DNA from 4 places in the Vibrio sp. RC586 genome. Region 2 is predicted to be linked to each of the others. Evidence: predicted binding sites of a transcription regulator. Region 2 holds the regulator's gene; each other region holds the start of a gene.
What was found. The regulator PurR, encoded in region 2, represses purine synthesis genes. The targets are predictions, from matches to a motif close to TNANGNAAACGTTTNCNTNA.
Positions count from the first base shown of each region.

Region 1: VOA_RS08040 (NupC/NupG family nucleoside CNT transporter) is a predicted target of PurR. The motif match lies at 4,413-4,432, and genes of this name have one in related genera.
Region 3: purE (5-(carboxyamino)imidazole ribonucleotide mutase) is a predicted target of PurR. The motif match lies at 5,569-5,588, and genes of this name have one in related genera.
Region 4: glyA (serine hydroxymethyltransferase) is a predicted target of PurR. The motif match lies at 3,380-3,399, and genes of this name have one in related genera.

Region 1 covers NZ_ADBD01000008.1:559,481-567,688, forward strand. Annotated here, with positions in the region: gene VOA_RS08055 (AAA family ATPase) at 1-764, opposite strand, end outside; gene VOA_RS08050 (methyl-accepting chemotaxis protein) at 1,066-2,982, shown strand; gene VOA_RS08045 (chromosome segregation ATPase) at 3,042-3,242, shown strand; gene VOA_RS0117955 (DsbA family oxidoreductase) at 3,348-3,995, opposite strand; gene VOA_RS08040 (NupC/NupG family nucleoside CNT transporter) at 4,691-5,899, shown strand; gene pepT (peptidase T) at 6,193-7,425, shown strand; gene VOA_RS08030 (mechanosensitive ion channel family protein) at 7,599-8,208, shown strand, end outside.
Region 2 covers NZ_ADBD01000013.1:218,332-226,539, reverse strand. Annotated here, with positions in the region: gene glgA (glycogen synthase GlgA) at 1-710, shown strand, start outside; gene VOA_RS04485 (alpha/beta fold hydrolase) at 841-1,647, shown strand; gene VOA_RS04490 (putative signal transducing protein) at 1,652-1,963, opposite strand; gene VOA_RS04495 (TVP38/TMEM64 family protein) at 1,980-2,669, opposite strand; gene VOA_RS04500 (TfoX/Sxy family DNA transformation protein) at 2,991-3,578, opposite strand; cyclic di-GMP riboswitch class I at 3,694-3,781, opposite strand; gene purR (HTH-type transcriptional repressor PurR) at 3,940-4,950, opposite strand; gene torD (molecular chaperone TorD) at 5,328-5,990, opposite strand; gene torR (two-component system response regulator TorR) at 6,215-6,919, shown strand; gene elyC (envelope biogenesis factor ElyC) at 7,024-7,875, opposite strand; gene cmoM (tRNA uridine 5-oxyacetic acid(34) methyltransferase CmoM) at 7,991-8,208, shown strand, end outside.
Region 3 covers NZ_ADBD01000006.1:920-9,127, reverse strand. Annotated here, with positions in the region: gene def (peptide deformylase) at 1-358, opposite strand, end outside; gene VOA_RS14285 (LysM peptidoglycan-binding domain-containing protein) at 498-1,625, shown strand; gene dprA (DNA-processing protein DprA) at 1,625-2,740, shown strand; gene VOA_RS14295 (DUF494 family protein) at 2,743-3,219, shown strand; gene VOA_RS14300 (DNA topoisomerase family protein) at 3,235-3,801, shown strand; gene VOA_RS14305 (5-(carboxyamino)imidazole ribonucleotide synthase) at 3,875-5,008, opposite strand; gene purE (5-(carboxyamino)imidazole ribonucleotide mutase) at 5,012-5,497, opposite strand; gene VOA_RS14315 (L-threonylcarbamoyladenylate synthase) at 5,666-6,223, shown strand; gene hemF (oxygen-dependent coproporphyrinogen oxidase) at 6,242-7,159, shown strand; gene aroE (shikimate dehydrogenase) at 7,221-8,057, shown strand; gene VOA_RS14330 (DUF1488 domain-containing protein) at 8,054-8,208, shown strand, end outside.
Region 4 covers NZ_ADBD01000007.1:698,853-707,060, forward strand. Annotated here, with positions in the region: gene lipB (lipoyl(octanoyl) transferase LipB) at 1-460, shown strand, start outside; gene lipA (lipoyl synthase) at 453-1,418, shown strand; gene VOA_RS11080 (hypothetical protein) at 1,624-1,950, shown strand; gene glyA (serine hydroxymethyltransferase) at 2,076-3,326, opposite strand; gene VOA_RS11070 (YitT family protein) at 3,667-4,263, shown strand; gene vpsQ (exopolysaccharide biosynthesis protein VpsQ) at 4,292-4,726, opposite strand; gene vpsP (exopolysaccharide biosynthesis protein VpsP) at 4,705-5,397, opposite strand; gene vpsO (exopolysaccharide regulatory tyrosine autokinase VpsO) at 5,394-7,604, opposite strand; gene vpsN (exopolysaccharide export protein VpsN) at 7,629-8,156, opposite strand; gene vpsM (exopolysaccharide biosynthesis beta-barrel protein VpsM) at 8,159-8,208, opposite strand, start outside.

The DNA.
Region 1 (8,208 bases), on a different contig from region 2:
GTTGCGCGAGGGCTAACCCCCATTGTGAGCCATTGTGCTAATTTTGTATCGTATTTGGCCGGTTGACGTGTCGCCATAATTAAACGCACAAGGTAGTTTTCAATTGTTTCAGCCATATGCACATTCAGCACTTCTTGGCGGGCGTTAAACACTTGTTGTTGAGTAATCAAAGGCTTGTCTATCGCCTGTTCGCCTTTTGCTTCCCCACGGTTGAGACGCAAAATCGCCAGTTCATCTTGTGCGCTAGGGTAGTTCACTTCCAAATGCAGTAAAAAACGGTCGAGTTGAGCTTCGGGGAGTGGATACGTTCCTTCTTGCTCAATGGGGTTTTGCGTGGCCATAACCAAAAATAGCTCAGGTAAACGGTAGGTTTTTCGCCCAGCAGAAATCTGCTTTTCAGCCATAGCTTCTAGCATGGCCGCCTGAACTTTGGCGGGGGCGCGGTTTATCTCATCGGCCAATACCAATGAGTTGAAAATAGGGCCAGACTGAAACACAAACTCTCCGGTTTCAGGGCGGTAGACATCACTCCCAGTAAGGTCGGCAGGCAGTAAGTCTGGTGTAAATTGAATTCGGTGAAAGTCACCTTCAATGCATTCAGCGAGGGATTTGACCGCGCGAGTTTTTGCCAATCCCGGCGGACCTTCAACCAAAATATGCCCATCGGCGAGAAGTGCGATCAGCAGTTGGTTAATCAAATCGGCTTGGCCAATGACCTGTTGGTTCAAATAATGCTGTAATGTTTGAAAGGGTTGAAACGGCATGAATTCTTCCACTCCTAGAGATATCAGCGGTTAGTGTTGTGTGTTACCCAGAAAGTTCCATAAAAATTTTATGGTAAGGCAGAAAGCTCATCAAAAGGGCAAATGATCACTCAAAATACGAATAAAAGCGTCTATCTTAATGAATGCCAACAGACGATTTATAAACATCACTTGGTGATTTCAATCAAAAGTGTGACGCATTGCAAGTTTGTGCTTGAGATTTGTAAGAATTTTCTCAATCTTCGTGATCTTAAGTCGATAATGTAGAGGTTTCGGTGATAGCCATGATTAGGCGGAGAATATGTTCAAACTGCATCAGATGAGTATTAAGCAAAAGGTTGTGTTAGGGGTTACCCCAGCGGTGCTGGCTTCAACCCTAATTGTAGGTGTGATGGCACAGCGTCAAGCGCGAGAAGTATTAGAACATCGCTTGGTCAATTTGGAATTACCCGATATTTTGAAGTTGATCAAAAGTGATATTGATCACCAAGTTATTCAACTGTTGTCGGCCGCGCAGCAGATCGCAAGTAACGAATTTGTACAGCAGGCGATTTCTACAACAGAACGAGATCCTGCTACTGAAGCGTTATTGGTGAAGCAGTTAAACAACCTGCGTGACCAATATAAGCTCAATGATGCCTCGGTTGCCAACCGCAAAACGGCCTATTACTGGAACCAAAATGGCTTCCTGCGAGAGCTTACCCCGCAACAAGATGGCTGGTTCTTCGGTTTTACGGGTTCAGGCAAATCCACCATGGTGAGCATGTTCCAAGAGGCTAATGGTGACGTCAAAATGTTCGCCAACTATCAGTTGATCAACGGCGATACGATGTCAGGCATGTCGAAATCGATGGATGATATGGTCAAGCTACTGAATAGCTTTAAAATCGAAGACACGGGCTTTGTGTTTTTAACCAATGCGCAGGGTGAGGTACAGATCCACCGCCAACAAGCACAAGTGAAATCGACGCTGCAACAGATTTATGGTTCAGGTGCGAGTGCTCTGCTCAATAAATCAGGTTTTAATTTGATTTCGGCCGACTATCAAGGCGAAGAAGTGATGGTTGCGAGCCTCTATATCGAAAGTATGGACTGGTATTTAATTGGTACTGTGCCCGTACATGAAGTGTTTGCTGAGCTAGATGCCGTAGCACAACGCATGATGTTTACCACCCTCGTTGTTGCCGCGATCTTTATTCTGATGGGGATTTTTCTCGCCAATAGTATCGCAATGCCAATCAATCAGATCGCGAAACGCTTTACCGATCTGGGTAAAGGAGATGGCGATCTTTCACAGCGTATTGAAGTGAAAGGCAATGATGAAATCGCTCAGCTTTCAAAGGGCTTCAATGGTTTTATTGAAAAAATCCATCAGTCAATTAAAGACGTGGCGCAGACGAGCCGTGAGCTGCAAGTCGCAGCAGAAGGTGTATCGCGTAAGGCTTTAGTTACTCATGATAACAGCCAACAGCAACGCGATCAGACCATTCAAGTTGTGACCGCGATTAACCAAATGGGGGCAACGATCAGCGAGATTGCCTCGAATGCGGCAACCGCAGCAGAAACCGCCAATCAGGCATCAGATAATACTGATCAGGGCCGCAATGTGGTTAATAAAGCTAAAGATGCAATTAGCCGCCTAGCTCATGATATTGAAAATACAGGCAAAGTGGTTGAGCAATTAGCATCCACCACTCAAGAAATCGGCTCTATTTTGGATGCGATTCGCAGTATCTCAGAACAGACCAACTTGTTGGCGTTGAACGCAGCGATTGAAGCGGCCCGTGCGGGTGATCAAGGTCGTGGTTTTGCGGTGGTTGCTGATGAAGTGCGTAACTTAGCAAGTCGTACCGCAGCCTCCACAGAAGAAATTCAGAAAATGATCAACCAACTGCAAACTGACGCAAAAAATGCAGTGTCTGCGATGGATGCAGGTAAAACAGTGACGCATCAAGGGGTTGCCGCTTCCGATGAGGCAGTACAGGTTCTGATGAGTATTTCAGAGCGTATTCATGATATTTCGGATCGCAACACTCAAGTCGCAACGGCAACAGAAGAGCAATCGACCGTTGTCCACACCATTAACCAAAATATTGAAGAGATTAACGCGATCAATGAAGTGACGACATCAACGGCAGAAGAGCTGGCTGATGCGAGCAAATCATTGCGTGAACTCTCCGGACGTTTGGATAAATTGGTGGGTAACTTTAAACTCTAGAAACCTTGCCGGGAGTTAGTTACACTTTCGGCCAGTAAAAACCAAGTAGGTAAAGAGTGATGAACGATTTCGAAAAAGAGCTGGAGTTGATGTCTCAGCAGATTGCTGAAGAACCAGAAACCAAGCTGCCAAGTCTGGAAGAGCAAAAAGCGATTGCAGAAAAACTCAAACAGTTGGAAGCGGAAGGCAAACTGACTCCAGAAGTGCTTGAGGCTTATTTTGGTCAATATTATGTGAAAGCGGAAACACCGATTCACTAACTGATGCTCATCCGTTACTCATCATTTTATCGAGCCGCTTTGCGGCTCGATTTATTTTTGACTAAAACAGCAGCACCAATCGGAGCTTCAGGTGCGGGAGCATGGCTAAGCGGCAGTCTCAGCAGAGACTCGTTGTATTACCTCTAACAAAATATCGCTAGTTTGAGCTCCGGAAATTAAATATTTTTGCTCAATAATCAAGGTCGGTACTGCATGGATGCCCGCTTGTAACCACTGTTGCTCCGTATTTGCGACCGCTTTAGCCCAAGAATCATCAGCCAAAATTTGTTGGCATGCTGCACGCTCCAGACCAACCTCATGGGCCAATTCAAGCAACACGTCATCTTCATCAATCGCTTTACCTTGTTGGAAATAGGCTTGCCATAGTGTCAATGTCAGTGGCAATTGTTTATTTTGCTGATTAGCCCACAAGAGTAGCTGATGGGCTTTACGCGTGTTGTAAATGCGCATGTCATCAAAGAAGTTAAAATCGAACCCCACTTCACGGCCTAACTCGGTCAAGGTTTTACGCGCTTGCTGACTCGCTTCAAGGCTAGTGCCATATTTTTTACTAAGATGCTCACGCAAATTTTCCCCTCCCATGGCTAACCTTGGGTTGAGTTCATAAGGGTGCCATCTCAGCGTCACATCTATCTCCGGTAGTCTGGATAATGCGTGTTGTAATCGGTAGTAGCCAATCACGCACCAAGGGCAGACGACATCTGAGACAAGGTCTATGGTTAGCTTGTGCATCGAACTCTCCTTAGTTGGTGTTGTTTAAGTATAACTGTTGTACTTAAATCTGCTGTGGCGGTCACTCGCATCATAACCTTATCTATTTTTCTGAGGAGTGCTAAAGAGAGATTTAGGAGATGAAAATGTACAAAAAGTGAGGTTGAGCTGAAAAAACGCCTCACGGTTTTCGAAAAACACGTGAGGCGCGAACACTGACGTTATTAGTAATGGTTATGCGATAAAAGGAAGAAGAAATTCAGTTAAACGTAGGCTGATTTTATGACTAACGCTAGCTTGCTTGGTGAATAATAAATAAAAGAATATTCATTTGTGATATGCGTTCCATTTGGTTGGTGCTTGTTATTGAAATGCCTTAAGCCATTATTTGTCCCACGCTCACTCTGCTTGATTTGGGTCTTCATAAGGAAAAATGGCATAAATAAACGTTTGCGTGAAAAAATGTGATGAAACTCATTTTTTTATCGTTATACTTCGCGTCCGGCTAAGAGCCGGTTGCTCTGCCAGTACAAGCCGTCACAAGGAAATGTGAATGACCCCAAGGATCGGACCAGCTAATTCCCAAGCTTGTGTCTGTTGAAGTGAATGGCTAGTGAGCAATAAAGCTTTATTCTCTCCTTTTGAGATTGTCTCCGCCTACACCTAGACCAAGCAATGGGTTTCCCTGTTTTTACTCACATTTTTCTAGGTAAATTATGGCGATTTTGTTTGGAATCATCGGTGTTACGGTACTGATCCTGTGCGCGTATCTGCTCTCTGAAAGCCGCAGTGCGATTAATTGGAAAACCGTCTCTCGCGCTCTGTTATTGCAAATTGGTTTTGCAGCGTTAGTACTTTATTTTCCATTGGGACAAGCCGCTCTGAGCAGTTTAAGTAACGGTGTTTCAGGCTTGCTGAGCTTTGCGGATATTGGTATTCGCTTCTTATTTGGTGATCTGGCGGATACGGGCTTTATCTTCGCGATTCGTGTCTTACCTATCATAATTTTCTTCAGTGCGCTTATTTCTGCACTTTATTACCTTGGCGTCATGCAAAAAGTCATTGCGTTTATTGGTGGTGGTATCCAACGTTTCTTGGGTACCAGTAAGGCGGAATCTCTGGTTGCAACAGGTAACATTTTCCTTTCACAAGGTGAATCACCACTGCTTGTGCGCCCATTCTTAGCTAATATGACTCGCTCAGAACTCTTTGCTGTTATGGCGGGTGGTATGGCATCGGTTGCGGGTTCCGTGTTAGGTGGTTATGCAGGTTTGGGTGTTGATCTGAAATACTTGATTGCGGCGAGTTTTATGGCCGCACCAGGTAGCTTGATGATGGCAAAAATCATCATTCCTGAGCGTGGTACCCCTATTGATCAAAGCCAAGTTGAGTTGGACAAAGCCCAAGACAGCAATTTGATTGATGCTCTCGCCAGCGGCGCGATGAACGGTATGAAAGTGGCTGTAGCCGTAGGCACCATGCTTATCGCGTTTGTCAGTGTGATAGCCATGGTGAACACTGGCCTTGAAAATCTTGGTGAGTTGGTTGGCTTTAGCGGGATCACTCTGCAAGCACTGTTTGGTTACCTATTTGCGCCACTGGCGTGGGTGATTGGTATTCCTAGCCATGAAGTTCTGGCGGCGGGTTCTTACATCGGCCAGAAAGTCGTCATGAACGAGTTTGTCGCCTTCATAGACTTTGTTGAGCACAAAGCACTGCTTTCTGAGCATAGCCAAGTGATCATCACTTTTGCGTTGTGCGGTTTTGCTAACATCGGTTCTATTGCCATTCAGCTAGGCTCCATTGGTGTTATTGCGCCAGAGCGCCGTTCTGACGTAGCAAACCTCGGTATCAAAGCCGTGATTGCTGGCACACTGGCTAACCTAATGAGTGCTTGTTTAGCGGGTATCTTCATCTCGTTATAAATCAATTTAGCCACCACCGACTCACATTCGCTATGTGATTGGCGACAATGCAAAGTTGTTTATAGGGCAAGAATATCAAGCCTACCCAACGGGGTAGGCTTTTCTTTATGTCGCTCCATCTCTCATCACTTTTTTAAGTTAAGAAGCACAGCGAGTTTCGATTAATCGGTGAAAAACTGATTTGTAGCAACTCATCTGCGGCAAGAATACGTAGTATGGGATGCAATTCACTGCTTATACCCTTTCAGCGAGGTTTCACCAACGCTGCGTATTTAAATGATGAGTGCTTGTTTATGAAAAATCTTGTTGGGCGCTTTATGCGCTATGTCACTTTTGATACTCAATCCAAACCGAAAAACCACCATAGCCCAAGTTCAACGGGGCAGAAAGTGTTTGCACAGGCGCTTTATGAAGAACTTTTGGAGTTAGGCTTGAGTGATGTATCGCTGGATGAGCATGGCTATGTCATGGCCAAATTGAAATCCAATGTCGATTACTCAGTTCCTGCGATTGGTTTTATTGCTCATATGGACACCGCACCGGATGCCAGCGGTAAGAATGTGAAACCACAAATCGTTGAAGATTATCAAGGCGGTGATATTGCCCTCGGTAAAGGGGATGAAGTGCTCTCGCCAATCCAATACCCCGATCTGCATCTGTTGCATGGCTATAACTTGATCACAACCGATGGTACAACGTTACTTGGTGCCGATAACAAAGCGGGGATTGCTGAAATTATAACTGCAATCGAAATATTGCTCGCCGAGCCTTCCATTCCGCATGGCGACATCTCGATTGCTTTTACTCCGGATGAGGAAATCGGTCGTGGAGCGAACCACTTTAATGTTGCGAAGTTTGCGGCGCAGTGGGCCTACACGATTGATGGTGGCCCGATCGGAGAGTTGGAGTATGAGAATTTCAATGCTGCAACGGCGACCGTCACTTGTCATGGTGTGAATGTGCATCCTGGGACGGCGAAAGACAAAATGGTTAACGCGATGCACATTGCGGCGCAGTTTATTTTGATGATGCCGGAAATTGAAACACCGCAGCACACTGAGGGCTATCAAGGTTTCTATCATCTTTCGAGCGCGACCATGGGTGTGGCTAAATCTGAGTTGAAATACATTCTGCGGGACTTTGAGGCAAATGGTTTACAAGCGCGCCAAGATTTGATGCAAGAGAAAGTGGCGGAATTAAACCAGCAGCTCAAAAAAGGCTGCGTTGAAGTGAGCTTTGAACAGAGCTATTCCAATATGAAGGAAATGGTTGAGCCGCATCCGCATATTATCGAACTGGCAAAACAAGCGATGATCGAGTGCGATGTGGAACCTCAAATTAAGCCGATTCGTGGTGGTACGGATGGGGCGCGCCTTTCATTCATGGGGCTACCTTGTCCAAACATTTTTACTGGGGGATACAATTTCCACGGTATTCATGAATTCATCACGATTGAAGGGATGGAAGCTGCGGTTCGAGTGATTGTTAAACTCGCAGAGAAAACGGCACTGCATTATCGGCAGTAAACGTTTTTCCTTTGAAAAGCCGCATTAAGCGGCTTTTTTTATGATGAAATTTGCCGAGGAGCCAAGAGTTTGGGGATAGAACTTGTCACGCAAGGGTGTTCAATGTTGAAATTGGCGCGACAAGCAACACAACCAGATGAAAGCGGCGGGTTAAGCCGTAGTAGGAGAATGACATGGAACAACTGAGCATAGCGGTGAATTTTTTGCTCACACATAAGTTGCTGCTGACAGCCTTAATTTTACTAGGCGTTATTTCAGTGCGCCGCATCATTTTGGATAACATTCGTGGAGATGCCCCCCTCATTACCGAAAAGCAGCGCAAATGGATGTCTCGTACCAAAAATGGGGTGTTTACGGTTACTTTGCTTGCCATATTCATGCTGTGGCAATCTGAAATTAGTGAGTTTGCGCTGTCGGTTACGGCAATTGCAGTCGCCATTGTCGTGGCTTCAAAAGAGATTATTTTGTGTTTTACGGGGTCAATTCAACGGGCGAGTTCTCGCTCATTTCGCATTGGGGATTGGATTGAAGTGGGAACTGTATGTGGCGAAGTGATTGAGCACAACTTGATGGCAACGGTGATCCAAGAAATCGACCTACATCATGGGCAGTACAATTACACCGGAAAAACCGCGACTTTGCCTAACAGCATGTTTTTCTCTTTTCCGGTCAAGAATTTGAATTTTATGAAGCGTTATGTCTTCCATAACTTCAATATTGTGGTGCCGGATTTTGTGAATCTTTTCCCTCTAGTTCCAGTGCTGCATGAAAAAATTGATGAGC
Region 2 (8,208 bases):
TCGTCAATGGCTGTGATTACAGCGAATGGAGCCCGGAAACGGATCATTATTTACCAACCACTTACAGTGCTGAGCCTAGCTCAATGCGTAAAGGGAAAACGCTGTGTAAAACCGCTTTGCAAGAGGAACTGCATCTGCCTGTGGCCGATGTGCCAATGTTCGGTATGGTGTGCCGCCTCACTCATCAAAAAGGCTTCCACTACTTGTTGCCCATTTTAGAGCAGTTTTTGCGTAATAAAGTTCAACTAGTGATTGTGGGTACGGGGGAACCAGAGGTTGCGGCGCGGCTTAATAAAATCGCTCATGCTCAGCACAATAAGTTTGCTTTTGTAGAGACATACAGTGAACGTTTAGCACACTGGGTTGAAGCTGGGGCGGATTTCTTCTTGATGCCATCAGAGTTTGAAGCCTGTGGTCTGAATCAGATTTACAGCATGGCTTATGGTACTTTGCCTATTGTTCGGGAAGTCGGTGGTTTGAAAGATACGGTGAATGACTACGATAAGTTCCCTGAGCGAGCAACGGGATTTGGTTATCTTGAACCAACACCGGAAGCATTACTGATCACCATGCAGCGTGCATTGCTGTTCTATCTCCAAGAGCCTGAGGAGATGCAGAAAGTACAGCAACGAGCCATGTTGCAAAACTTTAGCTGGGAAGAGTCTGCGCAAGAGTACATGAAGATGTACCGGCTAGCGCGATTTGGCTAATGATGATGGTTTGTGAAAGGCACCCGTTGGTGCCTTTGTTTTTCTGGTTGTTTGAACAGTTTCTTACAACAGAAAGCATTCTCTCCATACAGTTTATGGTAGTCTTGGCCTGCGCAATAAAGAGGTTCCGATGACTGATATCGCTGAAAATGTCCTATTTCATAAAACCTATCTGCACCCGACCAGTAACGAGTGGGTGGTTTTTGTGCATGGCGCTGGGGGCAGTTCGTCAATTTGGTTTAAGCAGATCAAAGCCTATCGCCAGCATTTTAACTTGTTACTCATCGATTTACGTGGGCATGGTAAATCAAACCGATTACTTAGAGATTGGATTGCCAATCGCTATACCTTTAAAACGGTGACTCTTGATGTACTTAGAGTATTGGATCACCTGAAAATCCAGTCCGCGCACTTTGTCGGAATGTCGCTGGGTACCATCATAGTGCGCAATCTGGCTGAACTGGCGACACATCGTGTTAGCTCTATGGTGCTTGGTGGCGCCGTAACTCGGCTTAATACACGCTCGCAAGTGTTGGTTAAGCTAGGGCATTTGAGCAAGCACCTGATCCCTTACATGTGGCTCTATCGATTGTTTGCTTATATCGTTATGCCACAGCGTAACCAGAAAGAGTCTCGCCACCTCTTTATTCGTGAAGCTCAGAAGCTGTGTCAAAAAGAATTTAAGCGTTGGTTTACTTTAACGGCGGAAGTTAACCCACTTATGCGTTATTTTCGTGATCGCGAGCTACCAATTCCAACACTGTATTTAATGGGAGAAAAGGATTACATGTTTATTCACCCAGTAAAAGAGATGGTGGCGCTGCATGCGCAGAGTGAGCTGTATGAAATTCCCGGCTGTGGTCATGTCTGTAATGTTGAACAGCCGGATCTATTTAATCAACGCTCCATCGAGTTTATCCAACGTCAGATCAGCTAATCCTTTAATCATCAAGCTGGGTATAACCACACTGCCAACAAACCGCAAATTGCCCTTCGTGGCTTTCACCACATTCAGGGCATTGCCAGCGAGTTATTGCGGGCGGATTAAAAAAATCAGCGATAATTTGTTCAGCTGCCTTTTGCTGTGAAGGATTCACGAGCCATAACGATGGTGCGCTATTTTGATCTATTGGAATCTCACCGCGCAGCGCAAACAACATTTCTCCCCGCATCTCACACCGAATGCCCTGCTGACGCAGTAGTTGCATCAGCATATGGGCTTCCAATGGGTTAGAGGCAGTGTAAATCTTCATGCTAACAATTAGATGCTTACTTAATTGAAGATTGGATGGTGCGTTGCTGGAACTTATTCATCAACCACTTAACGATAATTGGGAATACCCCTAGTAGCACAAATGAAGCAAGGACAGGGAAGGACACGATTTCACCTAAACTTGAAATTTCCGCCAATTGTGTACCCGCATTCAGATAAACCGCTGTGCCGGGTAGCATACCTAGTTGGCTTACCCAGTAGTAGCGCCAAACAGAGATTGGGGTCAGTCCCATAACCAAGTTAATCAAAAAGAAAGGGAAAATCGGGATGAGGCGTAGTGAGAGTAAGTAAAACGCACCATCTCGCTCAACACCTTGGTTGATGGTTAACAGTTTATCGGCAAACTTCGCTTGAACCCAGTCACGCAAAAGAAAGCGACTACTGAGGAATGCGAGGGTTGCGCCAATGGTACTAGCGAAGGAAGCAAGTAGTAGACTGAGCCAAAAACCAAACAGCGCAGCACCCAGTAGAGTAACAACGGTTGCTCCAGGGATGGAAAACGCAGTCAATAAAACATATACCACAAAGTAAATGAAAGCGGCTTGCAATAGATGGGCATCAATATAGCTTGCTAATTCTGCTTGTTTGGCTTTCGCCATATCCAACGTGAGATATTGGCTAAATTGCGTCACCAAGATGGCGGTAATCGCGATCAAAATTAAGGCAATGATGAGTTTTTTATTCATGTAAAGATACCTAGTAATCATTTCGATGTTTTGGCAAGTGACAAAACACTTAAGTCAAGTATACCCAAACTATTTGGAGTTGCAGGTTGGCAGCAAGTCAGCGTAGCCAATACCTAACAGCCTCAGGAATGAATACACACATACTCACTGAGTTCAAACTCGCCAAATTAGGCGTGATTGCTGAGACTCTAAGAATAAAGAAAGGGGAAGAGCAGGATTTCTTTCAAAAAATAACGTGCCCAGATGGACACGTTATATGTACGTATGTCTTGGTGTGTTCACACCTAAATCTTGACGTGATTATGAACCTAAAACAGTAGGTTAGAGGTGCCTCAAGAGTTCATCACGACGATTTTGTGGGATCACTGACCAATGCTTACCTTCAATCGCACCTTCTAGAGCCCATAGCAACTCTAAGCTAACTTCTGCTGAGTGAGTACGCTGAATCGCTTTATACGCTTCAACAGCACCATGAGAGTGTAGTGATTCAACATTCTCAATCCCTGCTTTTTTGAGCATCCTTTCGGTTGCCAAGCGTAAGTTAGGCAGATCTTTTAAGCGCTCAGGTTTTGCTTGAGCTTGCGTTTCACGCTCTGCCTTAGCGACTTCAAGTGCAGCGCGAGCTTCAGTTAAGATGGAGGTTGGATTGCTCCAACAATCTTCAGGTAAAGCGTAGTACTTAGTTACGACAGGAAAGCCACGTTTCTTATAAACGTAAGGTTCATAACCTTGTAGTTTGAATTTTTCGATTGTGGCATCGTCCGCACGGATGTGCAGCGTTTCATTAACCACAAGCGCAAACATAGTTTCGTCGACGAAAATACCAAAGCCACCAAACATTGAACGAGATTTCACACGTCCTAGCTGCTCAAAGAGCCGCATTGAATCTTTTAATACTGGTTTATTCATGCTGTTAGTCTCGGAGTATTGTTACATACGCCACCAAATCAGGTCCGAGAAAATTAGCAAATGCATGCATCGGCCATGTCAATGATGAGTCAACATAGTGTATGCATTTTTTGCCATCGGTAACCCCGCTACCTACCATAAACTTTTGGTTTAGGCCGGAGGCTTTGCGTCCCACTTTTTCAAATGGTTTGCCCTGTGCGTGACATTTTTCCTGATAAAAATTAACCAATCTTGGCTTATTCTCACAACTTGGTATTTCAAATGTGAGAATAAGCTAAGTTATTAATACCTATGCTACATAGGTTTTGTCAAATTTATGTGACAAGCTTTCAAATATAGGCGTCATGAATTGTCAAGAAAGTTAGTTTTTTGTCAAGTCTTTCACTGTGTCGCGCTCGACAATTTCAGGATGCATTTCGAAAATTCGACGTTCGTGTTCTTTATCCTTGATGCGCTCTAACAAAATTTCAAAGGCGTTTTTCCCGACACGACGTTTCGGTTGGTGTACGGTAGTCAGCGGTGGTGAGAAATATTCCGCTAATTCAATGTTGTCGTAGCCAATCACGGAAATGTCTTCAGGTACACGGATGCCTTTTTGTTGCAGACGGCTCATCAAACCAAGTGCCATAGTATCGTTGAAACAAAACACCGCAGTTGGACGCTTATCCATAGCAAGGATTTTATCGGCAGCTAGCACCGCCGTATCACACTCAAAGTTGCCTTCTAAAATCCAATCTTCATTAACCGGCAATTTTGCCTCAGCCATAGCACGGCGGAAGCCTTGAATACGCTCTTGGCATGCTGCTTTAACAAAGTGACCGCTTAAGCATGCAATATCAGTATGACCACGGTCAGTCAGGTATTTGGTAGCCAAGTAACCACCTTCTTCTGAATTGTCGATGATTTTATCAGCGTGTGAGGTTTCTGGACCCCAATCCATGATTACTTTTGGAATGTCTTTGTGTGCATCCAGCATCTCTTGTAGCTCTTGGGTCAAGTCTGAACACATGACCAAAATGCCATCAACCCGTTTTTCAGCCAACATGCGAATGTAATCACGTTGCTTTTCATAGATGCCGCCTGTGTTACACAAGATCAGAGTGTAACCTTGGCGATAACAGTAGCTTTCTACGCCATCAATCACTTCAGAGAAGAACAAGTTAGTGGATTGCGTCACTAACATGCCGATGGTGCGAGTGGTGTTACATTTCAAGCTCCGTGCAACAGCGCTAGGAGCATAGTTGAGCTGTTTAACCGCTTCTTGCACTTTCTCCTGTGTGGTTTCAGCCACAAAACGAGTTTTGTTAATGACGTGAGAGACGGTAGTCGTTGACACGCCAGCAAGGCGTGCCACATCTTTAATCGTAGCCATAGAGTGTTCCTGTCGATGACTGCTGATGCCAGCGAATATTATTGGTTAATTAAATCAGCAGAAGTAAGGCGAGACTGAGCGAATCTTCACACTCTGTGCAGCAATGAGCGGTACTAGGCCGTACGTAAAGCGCTTCAATCACAATGCCTAAAGTAATAAAAATACAAAAACCGCCAAAAATTAGCGGTTTATATTTTTATTCGTTTTTTATCGTTTGCGGGTGGATTTTAGACTGCAAATCTGTTCACCGCAACGAAATTCATTCATCAAACTTTAAGTTATTTCGCGATCAATTCGTCTAGGCAAACTCTATTTACTGTGCCAAAGAGTCAGTTTGGTGTTGAACGGCAACCTTAAGTAAGAGAGTGACAAGACACTTATTCGATATTCGTATTCAGCTCTTGAAGGTAATCTTTGTCTTGTCTCACGAATGCCAATGTTAAACGAGCAACGGCTGCGTAAAGTCCAAAGTCATCAAATTGAGTGCAACGCTCAACAAAGGTGGGTAACCAGTTGAGTAAGTGTTGTTCGATAAATTCAGCTTGTGCTTTCGATGCGTTATCCAAGTCCGCAGCCTGTTCATTTTGATTAGCACTAATGGCAAGGTGAGCCAAAAAATCGAGCTGAATTGCGAGATGGTCGGCGGGTTCATTGAGGTTTTGAGCCACCTTAACGCCTTGCGTGGCGAGAAGCTCGCGCATTTTTTGTGCGGGTTTACCGTTTAGTAGCCCTTTATCCGTGTAGACAGATGCGTAAGGTAGAGCTGAATCACGATCGGACTTCAAAAATAAATCACAGAAATCCGCAGCAAGTTCAAGCTGAGCATCGGTTCTATCTTGCAAACGATTCAGCGCTTCTATCAAACTTTTCACATCTGTGGTTAGGCTTTCTTCTGCCGCGAGTCCAGTCAAAAATGTGCGGATTTCCGCTGAATGGTAGTGTGCGAGATCTTGTTCAGTCAGCTCTTTAATAAATAGGCTCGACAACCACCAATAGACTTCTGCGCGTTTTTCATTGAGGATTTTCAGTTCTTGTATCATTTTTGCACTCCCAATCGGTTGGCTCTTAGTCTAAACCATAAAAATGAACAGCTATCATGCTGAACATGTCTATTTGTGAAAAGATGCAAATGAGTTGTGAATGTGCTGAGTGGGGCTTGAGTTGCATCAAGAAAAAGTGATGTTTCTCACGATTTTTCTCGAAATATTAATAAATATGAATAGAATAACCCTGCGATAAATCCAGTTATTTAAAATGGTGCATTATGAGCTATCACGTACTTGTGGTTGAAGACGATCTCGTTACCCGCAGTAAGTTGAGTGGTTACTTTCAAAACGAAGGCTACCAAGTCACACAGGCGGAAAGCGGAGCGCAAATGAGAGAAGCACTAGAACTCAATGATATTGATCTGGTGTTGCTGGACATTAATTTGCCCGGTGAAGATGGTTTGCTATTGACGCGAGAACTACGCGGCCAATCGGAGATTGGCATTATTTTAGTGACAGGACGCACAGACAGTATCGACAAAATCGTTGGCCTTGAAATGGGGGCAGACGACTATGTCACAAAACCCGTTGATTTACGTGAGCTGCAAGTGCGAGTTAAGAACTTGTTGTGGCGTATTTGCCTTGCTCGTCGTGATAACAGTGCAGACAAGCAAGACGATAAACTGGTTTATTTTGGTGAGTGGACATTTGATGTTCAGCGTCGTGCACTTAGCCGTAACGGCGAGCCAGTAAAGTTAACTAAAGCTGAATATGAGCTTTTAGTAGCGCTTTCTTCTTATCCTAATCAAGTGCTAAGCCGAGAGCGCATTTTGAACATGATCAGTCATCGAGTGGACGCTCCAAACGATCGTACCATTGATGTTTTGATTCGCCGTATGCGCGCCAAGATGGAAATTGATCCAAAGAACCCACAGATTTTTGTCACCGTACATGGTGAAGGTTATATGTTTGCGGGTGATTAGCTTTGGTTTAACTCATCTTGCTTGATGAGCACTTTTGATAAGAGAGTGTAAGGCAAATAAAAAAAACCGGCAGTTCGCCGGTTTTTTTGTCGCTCGTGGAAAGTTTAAGGTGTGGCAGGAGTAGGCTCAACCGCGGCATCGCCAGCTACTGTCTCTTCAATTACAGCGGGATTGGCTAGAGGCGTTTCTACATCGCCTGCTACCGTATCGCGCAGTTTTTGCCACAATAATCCCAGAGTTTCGTACCAATACTGTTCAGTCTGTTCAAGATAGCGGGCTTTAGGGATGTACTTATCCCACGGCTGAGCAATATTCAGGTGGCCGAGGAAATTGGTCGGGGCAGGTATTGGGTTTAACCCTGCCGCTTCAAATTCACGCATGGCGCGTTTCATGTGGCTAGCCGAGGTCACTAACACCATACGTTTCTGCTGTACAAATGCGGCGGCTTGACGCGCTTCTTCCCACGTATCTTTAGCGGTTTCTAGCAAAATAATGTCTGATTTGGGTACGCCGAGTGCAAGGGCGACACGCGCCATCATACGTGCGTGGCTTACCTCACTTCCTCCAGCATATCCAGAGAGGATCATTTTCGAACCTGGATACATACGGTTAATCCGAATGCCTTCGGCAAGTCGCATTAAAGCCGCGCGGCTGAGTTCAGATGTTGGGGGAATATCATCGTCCACCACATGGCCGTTACCCAATACCATGACGTAATCGACAGTCCCCTCAACGGGCAGAAAAGCCGTATAGGTTCTTTCGAGTGGCATTAAGAGGCGAGTCGCTATGGGTTGGAAAGAGATAAAGAAAATACCGGTGAGAGAGAACAACACCACAAGACAACCGGTTTTACGTTTTGCTGTGAACATGATCAACATCAGGCCCACGAAACCAATGATCAGCAACGCTGGCAGAGGCATTAACAGTGAAGAAAAAATTTTTTTCAGCTCAAACATAGAAAAACAGTCCGAAAAAACAGCACTTGATTATAAAAAGAGTCGAAGCCTCTTTATTCCTGCCATTCCTATGACAGAATAGCGGGCACGATTCGTTATCATAACTCAAGCTACCGTGACAGAAGATCGCAATTTCGACGATATTGCCCACAAATTTGCAAAAAATATATACGGTTCTGACAAAGGTGAGATCCGCCAAGTCATTGTTTGGGAAGATTTGGAGCAGCTTCTCAGTCAACTGGACACGCAAAAAGTTCCCTTGCACGTGCTCGATGCGGGTGGCGGCTTGGCGCAAGTATCGCAAAAAATCGCTCGCCTTGGGCATCGAGTGAC
Region 3 (8,208 bases), on a different contig from region 2:
TGTACTCTTGACCATTGCGATCCTGTGCTTTCACTGTCACTTCTGCAGCGCGTGGAACTAACGCTCGTGCGCCTGGGACAGATAAACAACCCTCTTCAATACCATCTTCACCGCGTTTTTCGATGATTTCTGGGTTAATCAGCACCATAGGCTGATCGCGAGTTTCAGAAATATCGATCACCACGATACGTTGATGAATATCGACTTGAGTTGCCGCCAATCCAATGCCTTCTTCGGCATACATGGTTTCCAACATGTCATCGATGATTTGTTGGATTTCTGGCGTCACTTTCTCGACCGGTTTTGCAACGGTACGCAGTCGATCATCTGGGAATGTTAATACTTGCAATACAGACATATACACTCGAAATGTTGAACTGTGCCGAAACAGCTTAATGCGTGTTGGCTCAATTCTAGACATTTTAAGACCCAAATGACAGCATCCGGACGTGATTTCTCCGATACCCCGTTATTTTTTCGACCAAGGAAGCTAGGTCATGGCACGACTAACCCGTTATATTGCCTGCGCTTTATTACCGTTCACTTTACTGAGTGGGCAGGTAAGGGCGGATGAGCAAACTCCGCTGACTCTCAAACAAGGTGCACCGAAAACGTATACCGTGGTGAAGGGCGATACCTTGTGGGATATTTCGGCGCTGTATCTTGATAGCCCATGGCTATGGCCAAGGCTTTGGCAAGTCAACCCAGAGATTGATAACCCACATCTGATTTATCCTGGAGATAAACTGACGCTGTTTTGGCGCGATGGACAACCCGTACTCAGCCTAAAACCGATGCGAAAACTGAGCCCGCAAGTGCGTGTATTGGAAAAACAAGCCGTTCCGACTGTGCAGGAAGGTTTAGTGTTGCCTTATCTGCAGTCCGACCGCCTGATGGAGAGAGCGGCCTTGCAAGATAGCGTGCGGGTGATTGGTTCAAGCGATGGTCGTAAATATCTGACCAAGCAAGATCAGCTGTACATCACAGGAGTACAAACCGAGAAAAAGTGGGGCATTTATCGCGAAGTGGCACAATATCAGCGTGATGATGAAGTGATGGTTGTGCTGCGTTTGGTCGCGACCGGTGAGCTCGCCACGACAGAGAGCAATTTCAGTGGTTTAACCTTGCAAGAACAAAATCAAGAGATTTTGGCTAACGATATTGCGTTACCGGAAGTGGAGATTGAAGAGCGACAACTCTCAACGACTTTCTATCCGCAGCCTGCTCCAGCTGGGAGTGAAGCGCATATCCTCGGTTCGCTAGAAGGCAGCCAGTATGCGGGGCAGAATCAAGTTGTTGTAATTGATCAAGGGAGTAGTGATGGCCTTGCGCAAGGCAGTATGTTTGAACTCTACCAAGCAGGCGCGAAAGTTAACGGTAAGAAAGGCCAGTTTACTTACCAGCAAGAAGGCTCAGAGGTGGATGTACAGCTACCCAGTCTAAAAGTGGGCACCTTGATGGTGATCCGCCCTTATGAGCGGTTTAGCTTGGCATTGATCACCAACAGTTCAGCCCCGATCAGTAATGATGTGCTGGCACTGTCGCCGCAGATTGCAAACCAAGAAGCTCAAGCAGAGGTTGCGCAATCTACGGAACAAACTGATTTGGTTAATGATGCCAGTTAATGAAGGATCAGGACTTAGCCATTTGGCTAGCGCTTTGCTTCACCCCTAAGCTGGGTAGCAGGACAATTTCCCATCTCCTTGCTACCCAAACGCCAACGCAACTGCAAAGCGTTACGCCAAAGCAGTGGTTGGCGCTAGGGCTCAAATCAGAACAATTGGTGTATTTAACCACGGAAGCCGCCAAGCAAGCCGAGCAATGCTTGCAATGGCGAAATGGTGCGAAAAATCGCCACATAGTGACGCCGCATTGCCCGCTTTATCCCCGCCTATTAAAAGAAATCTCAGTTCCTCCTCCGGTATTGTTTATTGAAGGGATATGCGGGGCTTTGCACGATCCTGCCGTGGCGATTGTCGGTAGTCGCAATGCCACGATTGATGGTCGACAAATTGCGCGTCAGTTTGCTAGCGAGTTAGTTCAATCTGGATTAGTGGTGGTGAGTGGGCTTGCTATCGGTATTGATGGACATGCCCATGATGGCGCTTTGCAAGCACAAGGGCAAACTGTGGCTGTGTTAGGTTCTGGTTTGACTCAAATCTACCCCAAACAGCATCAAGGACTCGCTGAGCGGATTATTACACAAGGCGCTTTAGTCTCGGAATTTGCACCTTATGTGCCTCCCAAAGCTGATCACTTTCCGCGACGCAACCGTATTATTAGTGGGTTATCGCTTGGTGTGGTCGTGGTTGAAGCTGCGGAGAAAAGTGGCTCTTTGATCACCGCGCGTTATGCGGCAGAGCAGGGGCGTGAGGTCTTTGTGGTTCCAGGTTCTATTTACAATGCCTCTAGTCAGGGTAGTAATCAGTTGATTCGTCAGGGGGCTTGTTTAGTTCAGAGCGTGCAACAAATTCATCAAGAGCTCAAAAATGCACTCACTTGGTCACTCTCTGAGCGGGTTCCTTACCAAGCCACACTTTTTTCTGCTCCGCAGGGCGATGAAGAATTGCCATTTCCCGAGCTGTTAGCTAACGTAGGAGTAGAAGCTACACCTATTGATATTCTCGCAAGCCGGACCCAGATACCGGTGCAAGATATCATGATGCAGCTCTTGGAGCTTGAGCTCCTTGGGCATGTGGTTGCAGTACCTGGTGGCTATATTAGAAAGGGGAGAGGCTAGCTATGATGATGGATATTCTGATGTATCTGTTCGAAACCTACGTCCATAGCGATGCAGATTTGCAAGTGGATCAGGACCAGCTGGAAGATGAACTGCTGCGTGCTGGGTTTCACCAAAAAGACATCTACAAGGCCCTCCACTGGTTGGAAGAGCTGGCGGCTTTGCAACAAACCGATGCACAAACCGCAATTGCGAAAAGTGCACCCACTTCAATGCGTATTTACGCGCCGGAAGAGATTGAACGACTGGATCTCGAATCGCGTGGTTTCCTGCTGTTTCTTGAACACATCAATGTGCTGACCCCAGAAACTCGTGAAATGGTGATCGACCGTGTCATGGGATTAGAAACCGATGAGTTTGAGCTTGATGACCTGAAATGGATCATCCTGATGGTGCTGTTCAATGTCCCGGGTAATGAAAATGCTTACACAGTGATGGAAGAGCTGCTGTACAGCAAAGAACAAGGCATTTTGCATTAAGCCTGTGAATTGTCTATGAGCAGTAAAATCGACCCACAACTGTTTGCCGCCCATGAACATGCGCTGCAATCTTCACCCTGTCCTCGATGTGGCGCAGAATTGCAGCTGCGCCACGGTAAACACGGGCCTTTTTTCGGCTGTACTGCGTATCCGGGGTGTGACTACATTAAGCCTTTGCATCAAAATGATGGCCATATCATCAAAGAGTTAGGTGTGCCTTGTCCTGAGTGTGGACATGAGCTGGTGCTACGCCAAGGTCGTTACGGGATGTTTATTGGTTGTAGCCATTATCCGCAGTGCCATCATATCGAGTCGATGGATTCGCCTAATCAAGCGGAAAGCTCTCCAGATATTATTTGCCCTGACTGTGGTAAAGGTCATCTCATCGAACGAAAGTCTCGCTTCGGCAAGCTATTTTATGCCTGTGATGCTTACCCTAAATGCAAATTTGCGCTCAACGCTAAGCCGATTGCTCAGACTTGTGCCATGTGTGGCTTTACGGTGATGGTTGAGAAAAAGAGCGCGGCAGGTATCCGTTATCAGTGCGCCAATCGTCAATGTGGGAATATTCAGGACAGTTAACCTCGGTTTTTGCCCATCGCATAAAAATTAAAGCCGCGTTAGACGCGGCTTTATTACATTAGTGAGGTATGGATTAAGGCTGAATTTCCTTTGCTACTGCGTGTACGGCAGGAAAAGCCTTCTCATCTAACACGGTCGCTAATTGGCATAGTTTGCGTTGCAACTCACCACTGTAATCAGCGGTCACATTGATGTGTCCCATTTTTCGCCCTGGGCGTTTGGCCTTGCCGTACCAGTGTACATGGCAACCTTCCATTGCCAACACTGAAGATGGGAGCTGGTCTTCACCGAGAATATTGATCATCGCGGTTTCACGAACCAGTTTGGTGCTACCCAGTGGCAAACCACATACCGCGCGTAAGTGATTTTCGAACTGGCAGGTTTCCGCGCCTTGTTGAGTCCAGTGACCGGAGTTATGAACTCGTGGTGCGATTTCATTGATCAGTAACTTGCCTTTTACTTCAAAAAATTCCAGCGCTAATACACCGACATAGTTAAGCTGCTCAGCCACCGCTTTAAACATCGCTTCCGCTTGGGTTTGCAGAGTAGGTGCATCAATCGCCGTCGAAAGGCTGAGTACACCTTGGATGTGAACGTTTTCTGCTAAAGGATAAACCACAATATCACCTGCGACGTTGCGAGCACCCACCAGTGATACTTCGCGATTAAAAGCCACAAATTCTTCTGCCACAATCGCTTGTTCTGGATTTGCTTCAAGATACTGTGCTAACTCACCCCAGATATTGTCGACCTGAGCTTGTTCTTTTAAACGCCATTGACCTTTGCCGTCATAGCCACCGAGTGCACTTTTCAGCACCATAGGCAATCCAATCTCAGAGATAGCTGAGGTCAGATCGTCTCGGCTACGAATAATTGCATAGCGAGCATTCGCCACTTGGGCACGATCTAATAAGGCTTTTTCTAATCGACGATCGCCACCGGCTTTGATCGCTTCAGCACTTGGGTAAAGCTTGCCGCTGCGAGCACAGAGATCGAGGATCGGATGGGGAATGTGTTCAAACTCAGCCGTGATCACGTCCGCTTGCTCAATCGCTTGCCCCAATCCGTGGCCGAGCACGGTTTGAGTTAAGGGATGCACAATGTTTTCGCTACCGACATCAAACGCAATCGTCTCAATATTCAATGGTGCTCCGGCTAGAGACATCATGCGCGCCAGCTGGCCAGCTCCCAGAACTAAAACACGCATCCGTTACTCCTCCGCAGGATTTGGGTTGTCTAACACGGACTGTGTTTGCTTGGCGCGGAAGACTTCTACCTTGCTCATCACTTCGGGATTGTGAATGCCGATGATTTGCGCAGCGAGCAAGCCCGCATTCGCGGCACCCGCTTCACCAATCGCTAATGTGCCCACCGCAATACCTTTTGGCATCTGCACAATGGAGTATAAGGAGTCGAGGCCAGATAGAGCGCGTGATTGAACGGGTACACCTAAAACAGGCAGGCTTGTAAACGCTGCCGTCATTCCCGGCAGATGCGCCGCACCGCCAGCCCCAGCGATGATCACTTGTAAACCACGTTCTTTGGCGCTTGAGGCGTAGTCGGCCAGCAGATGAGGAGTACGATGTGCCGAAACCACCTTGGTTTCATAAGCCACACCAAACTGGTCAAGCATCTCTGCTGCGTGTTTCATGGTTGGCCAGTCTGATTTGGAACCCATGATAATACCGACTGTCATCTCAAACTCCTTCAGTGTTTAAATTGGTCGGGTAAACCCGTATTGCGGCGCATTATACGGGGATTTTTATCTCAAGCAAACGTTTGCCTTTTGTTGGTGGCGAGAATCACTGGTCAATCGCCATACTATTCGTACACTGCTATTGAGTGATATATAGGAGTCAATAAAGTGGACAATCTGCAACAAGCGGTGCATGTGCTGCAAAGTGGCGGTGTGATTGCCTATCCTACCGAGGGGGTATTTGGTTTAGGCTGTGATCCGGATAACCAAGCCGCGATGCTGCGTTTACTCGCGATTAAGCAACGTCCGATTGAAAAAGGGGTGATCTTGATTGCCGCAAACTATGAGCAGTTACGCCCTTACATTGATGAAGACCAACTGACAGAACAACAATTGCTGCAAGTTTTGGCTTCTTGGCCCGCTCCTTTAACTTGGGTGATGCCCGCAAGTGTTGATACTCCAAGCTGGGTGCGCGGTCAGTTTGATACGGTGGCGGTGCGAGTGTCTAATCATCCGTTAGTGCAGCAATTGTGTTTGGCGTTTGGTAAACCATTAACGTCAACCAGTGCCAACTTGAGTGGGCAACCGGCTTGCACCACACGGCAAGAAGTGGTGGCTCAGTTAGGAAATCAAATTGAGACCGTGTTGGAAGGTGAAACCAGTGGCCGTTGTGGTCCGAGCGAAATTCGCGATGCACGCAGTTTACAAGTGTTAAGACAGGGATAACCCTGCGCAGGAGAGAACGTGAAGTCAAACATAGATAAACAAGCAGTGAAGAGCTTTTTGCTGCAGTTACAAGATCAAATTTGCCAGCAATTGGAAGCCGCAGATGGCCAAGCGCAATTTATTGAAGATGCATGGCAACGTGAGTCGGGTGAAAAGTTGGGGGGCGGTGGCCGTACCCGAGTGATGCGCGATGGTGCCGTTTTCGAACAAGGCGGTGTAAATTTTTCCCATGTGTTTGGTGAACAGATGCCGGGTTCCGCCACGGCCCATCGCCCAGAGTTGGCGGGGCGTCGTTTTGAAGCCATGGGGGTTTCTCTGGTCATGCATCCGAAAAATCCGTATATCCCAACTTCTCATGCCAATGTGCGCTTTTTTATTGCTGAAAAAGAGGGCGAAGCCCCGATCTGGTGGTTTGGGGGTGGTTTTGACCTTACGCCGTTTTACCCCTTTGTTGAGGATTGTCAGTTCTGGCACCACACTGCAAAAAATCTCTGCGCACCTTTTGGTGCGGACATCTATAACCAGCATAAAGCATGGTGTGATCGCTACTTCTACTTACCGCACCGCAATGAAACACGCGGCATCGGTGGATTGTTTTTTGATGATCTGAATGAGTGGCCATTCGAACAATGTTTCGCCTATATGCAGGCGGTCGGTGAAGGTTATACCCAAGCTTATGTGCCGATTGTCGAAAAACGTAAAAACACACCCTTTACAGAGCGTGAGCGCCAATTCCAACTCTATCGTCGTGGTCGATATGTTGAATTTAATTTGGTGTTGGATCGCGGCACGCTGTTTGGTCTGCAAACCGGTGGGCGTACCGAGTCAATTTTGATGTCGATGCCGCCTCTAGCGCGTTGGGAATACGCTTATCAACCTGAGTCCGATACCCCAGAAGCCCAGTTGAGCGAGTTTTTAGTGCCGCGTGAATGGTGACACTTGAAGTTGTGAGTGATAGGGTCGAGCAAGTGACCCTTTTGATTGTGTAGGCAAGGATATGGCTTCTCAAATCGATCAGTATGTAGTTTTTGGTAATCCCATTAACCACAGTAAATCCCCCTTTATTCATACGCTGTTTGCGCGTCAAACCCAGCAGCCCATGACCTATACCGCGCAATGTGCGCCAGTCGATGGGTTTATCGAGGCCGCGAGTCACTTTTTTGCGCAAGGTGGCCGAGGCTGTAATGTGACGGTGCCTTTCAAAGAAGACGCCTATCGTTTTGCTGGGCGACTGACGGAACGCGCTCGGTTGGCTGGGGCTGTGAACACGCTCAAAAAGTTAGATGACGGTGAAATATTGGGAGACAACACCGATGGTGAAGGCTTGGTGCAAGATCTACTTGCTCAACAAGTGCAACTCAAAGGCGCGAATATTTTGTTGATAGGCGCAGGTGGTGCGGCGCGTGGCGTGCTCAAACCACTGCTGGATCAAAAGCCCGCCTCGATTACGATTACCAATCGGACGTTATCTAAAGCCGAACAATTGGCGGAACTACTGGCACCGTACGGTGCAGTGATAGCCAAACCATTCACAGAGCTTACTCAAAGCTATGATGTGATCATTAACTCGACCTCAGCCAGTTTAGAAGGTGAGTTGCCCGCGATTCAGCCAGTGATTTTCGCTGCCCATTCAATATGTTATGACATGATGTATGGCAAAGGGCATACCGTGTTTAACCAATGGGCTCTACAACAAGGTTGTGCGCAGGTGATTGATGGCTTAGGTATGCTGGTGGGGCAAGCCGCGGAAAGTTTTATGTTATGGCGAGGGTTACGTCCGGGAACCAAACAAATTTTGCGCGAGCTGCGTAAAAATCTTGAGGGGGCACTATGAACCAATCCATCCTGTTTCCAGATTTACAGCATTGGGATGAGAGCAAACAAGCCGTCGTATTTTTTGCTCAGCAAAACGGAGCATTAATCGAATGTCTTGTGGCACGTCAAGTTCTACAAGAACTCTCAGGCGAAGCCTTAGCAGAATCGCA
Region 4 (8,208 bases), on a different contig from region 2:
CGTGCAAAGTGATCGGGGGGGACAAGTGACCTACCATGGCCCCGGTCAGTTAGTGGCATATTTTTTAATTGATCTACGACGTAAGCACCTTGGTGTACGAGAGCTCGTCACTCATATTGAAAACATAGTCATTCATACTTTAAAACACTACCAGATTGACTCCGCCGCAAGACCTGACGCACCAGGTGTTTACGTACAGAATAAAAAAATCTGTTCTCTCGGTCTGCGTATCCGTAAAGGATGCTCTTTCCACGGGCTAGCACTCAATATTCAGATGGACTTGGCTCCTTTCTTGCGCATCAATCCTTGCGGTTATGCTGGAATGGAAATGGTTCAATTGAGCGATTTATACAGCCCAATTGGGATGGAACAGGTTGAACAAACATTAATCCAAGAACTCGTTACCCTACTGGACTACGAGCAAGTCGAATTCAGCACAGAAGCATACAATCATGAGTAAACCAATTCAGATGGAACGCGGCGTTAAGTACCGCGATGCCGATAAAATGGCCTTGATTCCGGTAAAAAATATGCCAGCAGAGCAGAAAGAAGTTCTGCGCAAACCAGAATGGATGAAGATCAAACTTCCAGCCGATAGCCAGCGTATTCAAGACATCAAAGCCGCCATGCGTAAAAACAACCTTCACTCTGTCTGTGAAGAAGCTTCTTGCCCTAACTTGGCAGAGTGTTTTAACCACGGCACGGCAACCTTTATGATCTTAGGTGCCATCTGTACTCGTCGTTGCCCGTTCTGTGATGTGGCCCATGGTCGTCCGAATGCGCCTGAAGCGGAAGAACCGAAGAAGCTCGCACAAACCATTCATGATATGAAGCTCAAGTACGTGGTTATTACCTCGGTTGACCGAGATGACCTACGTGATGGTGGCGCGCAACATTTCGCTGACTGTAACCGTGAGATCCGCGCTTTAAATCCGAGCATCAGAATCGAAACTCTGGTACCCGATTTCCGTGGTCGTATGGAAGTAGCGCTAGAAGCTCTGAAAGACAATCCACCCGATGTGTTCAACCATAACTTGGAAACGGCACCGCGCCTGTACCGCAAAGTACGCCCGGGTGCAAACTACAAGTGGTCTTTAGAACTGCTGCGTCAATTCAAAGAGCAGCACCCAGAGGTGCCAACTAAGTCTGGCTTGATGATGGGCTTAGGCGAAACTAAAGAAGAAATCGTCGAAGTGCTGAAAGATCTGCGCGCACACGGCGTAACTATGCTAACTCTTGGCCAATATTTGGCTCCAAGCCGTCACCACTTACCGGTTGAGCGTTACGTGCCACCAGCAGAGTTTGATGAGCTGAAAGAGATCGCGCTAGAACTCGGCTTTACTCATGCTGCTTGTGGTCCTTTTGTGCGCTCTTCTTATCATGCTGACTTGCAGGCCAAAGGTTTAGAAGTCAAATAAACCCATATACTCCCTATCAAGCCAGCCAATGCGCTGGCTTGATACTTTAGCTGAGATGAGATCCTGCATCATAATCTCACCATATCGGTTCTTTAACCTTGAATCCTGCGCTTGGGTTCTATAGGCTTACGCTAAGTTTCGATTATTTTTCGCTCACAAACTTGAACGCGCTGTTGAGTGAAAACTGACTACAAGGAAAACAATAATGACTCGTATCGGCTTATTCGCTCTTACCGTGGCAGCGCTGTTGGCTGGCTGTTCATCCAATACCCAGCAAGATAACTACCGCGAAGCGTCTTTTGAACTCTGTAATACCGAAGTAAACATTTACTCAGTCAGTGATGATGGTCAAGTGCGTATCGTATGTGCCGATGGCGCGAAGTTTGCTCTAAAAACCGAGAAAACCCTCGACATCATGCGCGATATCAACGTGGATTACTGTGATGGGGAAGGTCTGGGTAAATTTACCGAAAGCAACAAGTACTACATGTTCAAGTGCAAATCCGGCACGATGATCAGCGTGAGTAAGTAAGCGGTCACTAAACCATATTCCAATAAAAAGCCTGCGAATATCGCAGGCTTTTTTTATCACTACTACCCTTCTGGCTGAAGTTGCAACCCGTGGGTTGCAACTTCACGTTGTTCAGGTCTGCGTGCTTACGCGTACACAGGTAGGCGTTGACAGATCGTCAATACTTTTTGCTTAGTCGCTTCGATAACACCTTGGTCGTTGATGTTGTCTAGAACATCACACATCCAGTTAGCGAGATCTTTTGCATCTTGCTCAGTGAAACCACGACGAGTGATCGCCGGCGTACCCACACGAATACCAGAAGTCACAAATGGGCTACGAGGATCGTTAGGTACTGAGTTCTTGTTCACTGTGATGTTTGCTGCACCGAGTGCCGCATCCGCATCTTTACCTGTGATGTCTTTATCAATGAGATCGACCAAGAAGAGGTGGTTCTCAGTGCTGTTAGACACGATCTTGTAACCACGCTCTTGGAACTGTGCCACCATAGCCTTCGCATTTTGCACAACACGTGCTTGGTAAGCTTTGAACTCAGGCTCCATCGCTTCTTTGAACGCAACGGCTTTAGCCGCAATCACATGCATCAAAGGGCCGCCTTGGCCACCAGGGAACACCGCTGAGTTCAGTTTCTTGTACATCTCTTCGCCAGCGTTTGACAGGATCAAACCACCACGTGGGCCAGCCAGAGTTTTGTGCGTAGTCGTAGTCACAACGTGTGCGAAAGGCACTGGGCTTGGATAAACACCAGCCGCAATCAAACCCGCAACGTGTGCCATATCGACAAATAGGTAAGCACCTACTTTGTCGGCGATTTCACGCATACGTTTCCAATCAACAATTTGTGAATAGGCAGAGAAACCACCGATGATCATCTTTGGCTTATGCTCAAAGGCCAACGCTTCCATTTCGTCGTAGTTGATTTGGCCCGCTTCATCAATGCCGTAAGGGATCACTTTGTAGTGTTTACCAGAGAAGTTTACTGGAGAGCCATGAGTCAAGTGACCACCGTGTGCAAGGCTCATACCCAGAACGGTATCACCAGGATTAAGCAGTGCCATGTACACTGCACTGTTGGCTTGAGAGCCTGAGTGAGGCTGAACGTTCGCATATTCACAGTCAAACAGTTGGCAAGCACGGTCAATAGCCAGAGCTTCAGCTTTGTCCACGAACTCACAACCACCGTAGTAACGCTTACCAGGGTAACCTTCTGCGTACTTGTTGGTTAGTTGAGAACCTTGTGCTTGCATTACACGCGGGCTGGTGTAGTTTTCTGAAGCAATAAGTTCAATATGTTCTTCTTGACGAAGCGTCTCTTCCTGAATGGCAGCGTATAGCTCCGGATCGTAATCGGCGATGTTCATATCACGCTTAAGCATCTGTATCTCCTGACTCAGATTGACTGAAATTGCAAAAAAACCACACAATGACTCTACGCAAACGTTTTCGTCATCACTTTATGGCGCGCATTCTACATAATTTGATCTTTATCATAAAGCCCAAATTCACGAATTTATCATGCAGTTTTTTCATAACCATGAAGACAGCTTTCATCTTGACGATAGAAGTGGCGTCTAAACGACAAAACTGTCAATTTTTTGCTTTACACCCTGTAAAGCGGATGTGACATAGGTTTACCTCAATTTTTCCTCCCTAGCTACCGAAAATATCGACTTTTCATTAACATCCGCGCCATTCTCTTCCTTGATAACCTTATTTATGGAAAAACATTCACACAAAGAAGATTGGATCGCGATTCTGACTGGGACATTTCTGGTCGCACAAGGCGTCTATTTTCTACAAGCTGGGCACTTATTGACGGGGGGAACCACCGGCTTAGCACTGTTAATGACCCAATTTTTACCACTGACCTTTGGCGTGCTCTATTTTCTCTCTAACTGCCCATTCTACTTGCTCGCTTGGAAACGTTTTGGAGCCCGTTTTGCATTTAATAGTGCAATTTCAGGTGCTTTAGTCTCGCTATTTGCTGATCATCTCGCGATGTTGATAACGCTTGAGAAAGTGAATGTGGTCTATTGCGCAGTAGCCGGTGGGGTATTGATGGGTTTGGGAATGCTGATTTTGTTTCGCCACCGTTCAAGCTTAGGCGGCTTTAACGTGTTGTGTTTGTTTATTCAGGATAGATTTGGCATCTCGGTAGGTAAAAGCCAGATGGCAATTGATGGCTTGATCCTACTTGCTTCGTTCTTCTTTGTATCACCGTTGACGATCGGTCTTTCTATCCTTGGAGCCTTTTTACTCAACCTCGTGTTGGCAATGAATCATAAACCGAGCCGCTATCGCGTCATTTACTGACGTTATCTTACTCACGGCGAAGAAGGGCTTAACGAGCTCTTTTTCGCTTGCGTTGCTTCACACCAGCCAAAAAGGTATTCATTAAGCTAGCGAGGGTCACGCCGATGAGGCTAGCCAAAATATCCATGATAGAAAAAGTGCGCAAAGGCGAAAAAGCCTGCATTCCTTCATCGACAAGGCAGCCAATCGCAATCAATACACCGGTGAGAACAACGATTTTATAACTGTGACTGGTGGCTGACAGTACGTGATACAGCGCAAGCGTTAGCAGCAATGCGAGCAAGCTATGCAAGTGCGTATCACCACCAACCGCGATTTCCATCCGGTACACATAATCGGCATGAAAACCCAGTGACTTAAACCAAGAAGCCAGAACGGTAAATAACCCCAGCACACCAAGCAGCAACACTGAAACTGGGCGTTGCTGATAAATTTGGCGGCCTATTTTAAGACAGTGTTGCAAATGCGGATCTCTAATTTAGGCTCACGGCGCGAAGCTAAAGTGCAAGCCAGTTTAAATTGGTGAGTCGATTTTAGGTAATCAGCCAAAAGGTGTCGACTGTTTTTCCCATTCAGCCCACGCGCTAGATGCTCAATAACGAGCCACTTCTGCTCACGATTCCAGTAAGACCATTTCGATAGTCCTACTTGTGAAATTGCCATATTCACCGCTAGGGTATACGGCCCGTAATGCGCAGCCATCGCCATATATTCATTAAGCTCTGGGCTTAAGCTTTCACGTTCGGATAATTGAGCCTCAATCTTTAATAGCTCTGCCCAGCTATCAGGCCACGTAGGTCGCTGTTGAACACTTTCGAGATAATACGCTTTCGCTCTCTTCAAAGCATTGTCCTGCGCATCCTCTTTCATTAGGTAGGCTTGCCACTGCCAGACTCTCCCCGCCAAAAAAGTATACTGCGGATGAGCTGGATTATGCTCAATGGCCTTTTGGATAGCGAATTGTGCCTCTTCAACAGCTGACATATTGGCTGGTGTGTCATTCCAAGTCAGTAGCTCTTTTTCAGCACTCAGAGCGTATAAAGAAGCAATCCCTTGCTGGAAAGCCAGACAGATCACGAGCAGCACTGATGCGATAACGCAAGCTCGCCATCCGGCTTGCCACACACTATTCACTCTGTGGCTCCTGGTTTATTTTCTTCACCATAGTAGGCTTGGTAATGGTAGTAACCACTGTAACCTGACGCTATTTTCGCATTCAGACGATTGAGAATTACGCCGTCAATTCGAGTCCCTTGTTGAGTGAGCTTTCCAACCACTTCACGCACCACTGGTGTTCGGGTGTGGCTTGCATCAATCACCAAGATGACCGAATCCGCATATTGCGCTAACATAAAACTGTCGCTGACCGCAAGGCAAGGTGGCGTATCAATCACAATCCGTTGATAACGTGTCCGCAGATCGGCCAATAGTTCACTGAATGCCGTCGATGACAGCAGCTCCAATGGGTTAGCGGTATAGACTCCAGCAGTAAGAATATCTAGCCCCGACTGTTCATCATGGTAGATGCACTCTTCCAAACGGGTGCCCGTCAATACGTTAGTGACTCCCGGTTGTGAGCCTGCTATCGAGAAACGATGCGCAACCGCAGGTTTACGTAAATCGCAATCAATCAGCAGGGTTTTTTCCATTTGTGCTAACGATAGTGCCAAGTTAATGCTCGAGGTGGTTTTACCCTCCCCAGGCAAACTTGAAGTGAGCATGACAACATGCTGCTCTTTATTGACATGGGCAAGCAGATAACTGGTGCGTATAGTTCGGACTGCTTCCGTCAACTCGCGCAGCCCTTCATCAAAATAGGCTTTGGCATCTAGCTTTCCGCGACGCTTACTGATGGCGGGCACGATCCCAAGCAGGCTCAACGCTAACTGTTTCTCCACCTGTTTGATATCGGCAAACGTATCGGACATCGCATCGGCAATAAAGGCCACTACGCAAGCAAAACCAAACGAGGCAACAAACGCCAACAAAACCAGCAGCTTTTTATTCGGTTTACTTGGAACTAAAGGCGGATTGGCTTGATCGGTAAAGCGAGCAATCGTGGTATTAAAGTCCCCCGAAGCACTGGTCTCTTTTTGGCGAGCCAAGAACAGATCAAACAGCTCTCGGTTGGTCTGTACCTCACGCTTTAACTCGGAATACTTGGCATTTTTTACCGTCAGAGTCTGAAATTCAGACTTGCGTTGGTTGAACTCAGTTTGTAACGAACGTTCCGCTTGCTTAGCGGCTTGTAACTCATTATTGATGCCGTTGAGCAACTGTTTTAATTCTGAGCGTAAATTTTTGCGCACCGCTTCCAACTGGGCGGTGGCCGATTTTAGTTTTGGGTGTTTAGGCCCATAACGTTTGGAGAATTCTGAAACTTTGCGCTCCGCATCGACTTCTGCCACCTTTAAATCCCGAATGGTCGGGTGGTTTGAAATTTCAGGGATGGATGATAACGCTGTTAAATCACTGTCGTTTTTGCTGTAGCTGTTCGCCACTAAATACAGTGTTTCAGCCGCAACACGTCGATCGCGCGCTTTGTTCATCTGTGAGGTAAGCTCTTCTAATTCTTGAGAAGCCAAGCCCTCTACACCTTGAATATCGACCAAGCCTTCCGCTTTCAAAAACGCCTGCAGTTCTGCCTCTGATTCACGCAGTTTTTCACGCAATTCTCCCATTCGCGTGTTAAGCCAAGTATTGGCTTTTAACTCCACTTCTAGCTTCGCTTCTAAATGACTGTCCATATACACACGTGCAATTTCATTGGCAATTTGCGCTGCGAGTTTAGGATCTCCCGTGGTGTAGTAAATATTGACCAATTGCGTTTTGCGGATTGGACTAATGTTCATTCCACGTTTAAATTTGAACAGAACCAGCCGACTGTGACGGTACTCTTCTTGTTCCGGATCCAACACCACATCTTGTGTCTTGAACGCTTTTAGGAATGGCATCCACTCCAATAGCTGTTGACTGAGCCCAGAGCGTTCATTCATGCTTGATTCTGGGTCAAATTCAGGATTACTGGCCAGATCCAAGCGTTTGATGACCTCTTCCGCAATGGTGTCTGACTTAAGGATCTCAATTTGAGTCAGATAGTATTCTTGGCTTTTGGTATCTAGCCCATAGACCTCTTCTATCGATACCGCTTTCGCCTGTGTCGATTCGATTAAAATCGTCGCTCGAGCGGTGTATTCTGAACGCATCGACAGCACCACCAGCAAGGTGATCGCCGTGACCATGATAGAAAACAGTAAGATTCGCCACTTATAGTTCAGCAACACATTAAAATACTGACGAATATCCAGCACTTCTTCCTGAGTGAATTGTTTATCTGTCATCTCGTGTACCATTTCACCCTTGATTTAAAAGAAGCTTTCAGCAACGGTTAAAATGTCACCGGGCTGCAATTTGCTAAATAAGGTCACTTTGACCGGTTTGGCTTGTGGATCATCACTACTGGAAATCTGCAGGTTGGTTTTCGAGGCACGCTCAGTGAATCCTCCAGCAATAGTGATCGCTTGATTCACCGTCAGCCCTGGATAATAAGGGTAACTCCCCGGTTTCATAACCTGGCCATTCACAAAGAAAGGACGATATTCAAGGATGGAAACAGATACATTCGGGTTGATCAGATAACCATCTAATAAACCATCATGGATGGCGACTTTCACTTCTTCTAAGGTTTTACCCTTTAAGCGAATTTTGCCAAGGAATGGATAATCAATCGTACCGTTGTCGCTGACGCGGGTCTCCACCGAGAGTTCGGGTTCATCATAGACTTGAATGCGAATTTGATCGCCAACGCCCAATCGATAAAAGTCATCATTAGCTATTGCCAAAGACGGTAATAACAACAAACACAACAACAAAGAGAACAAGGACTTCATAATGCCTACATGACTCCTTGGATCGTCAGGTAATACACATTTTGACTATAGCTAA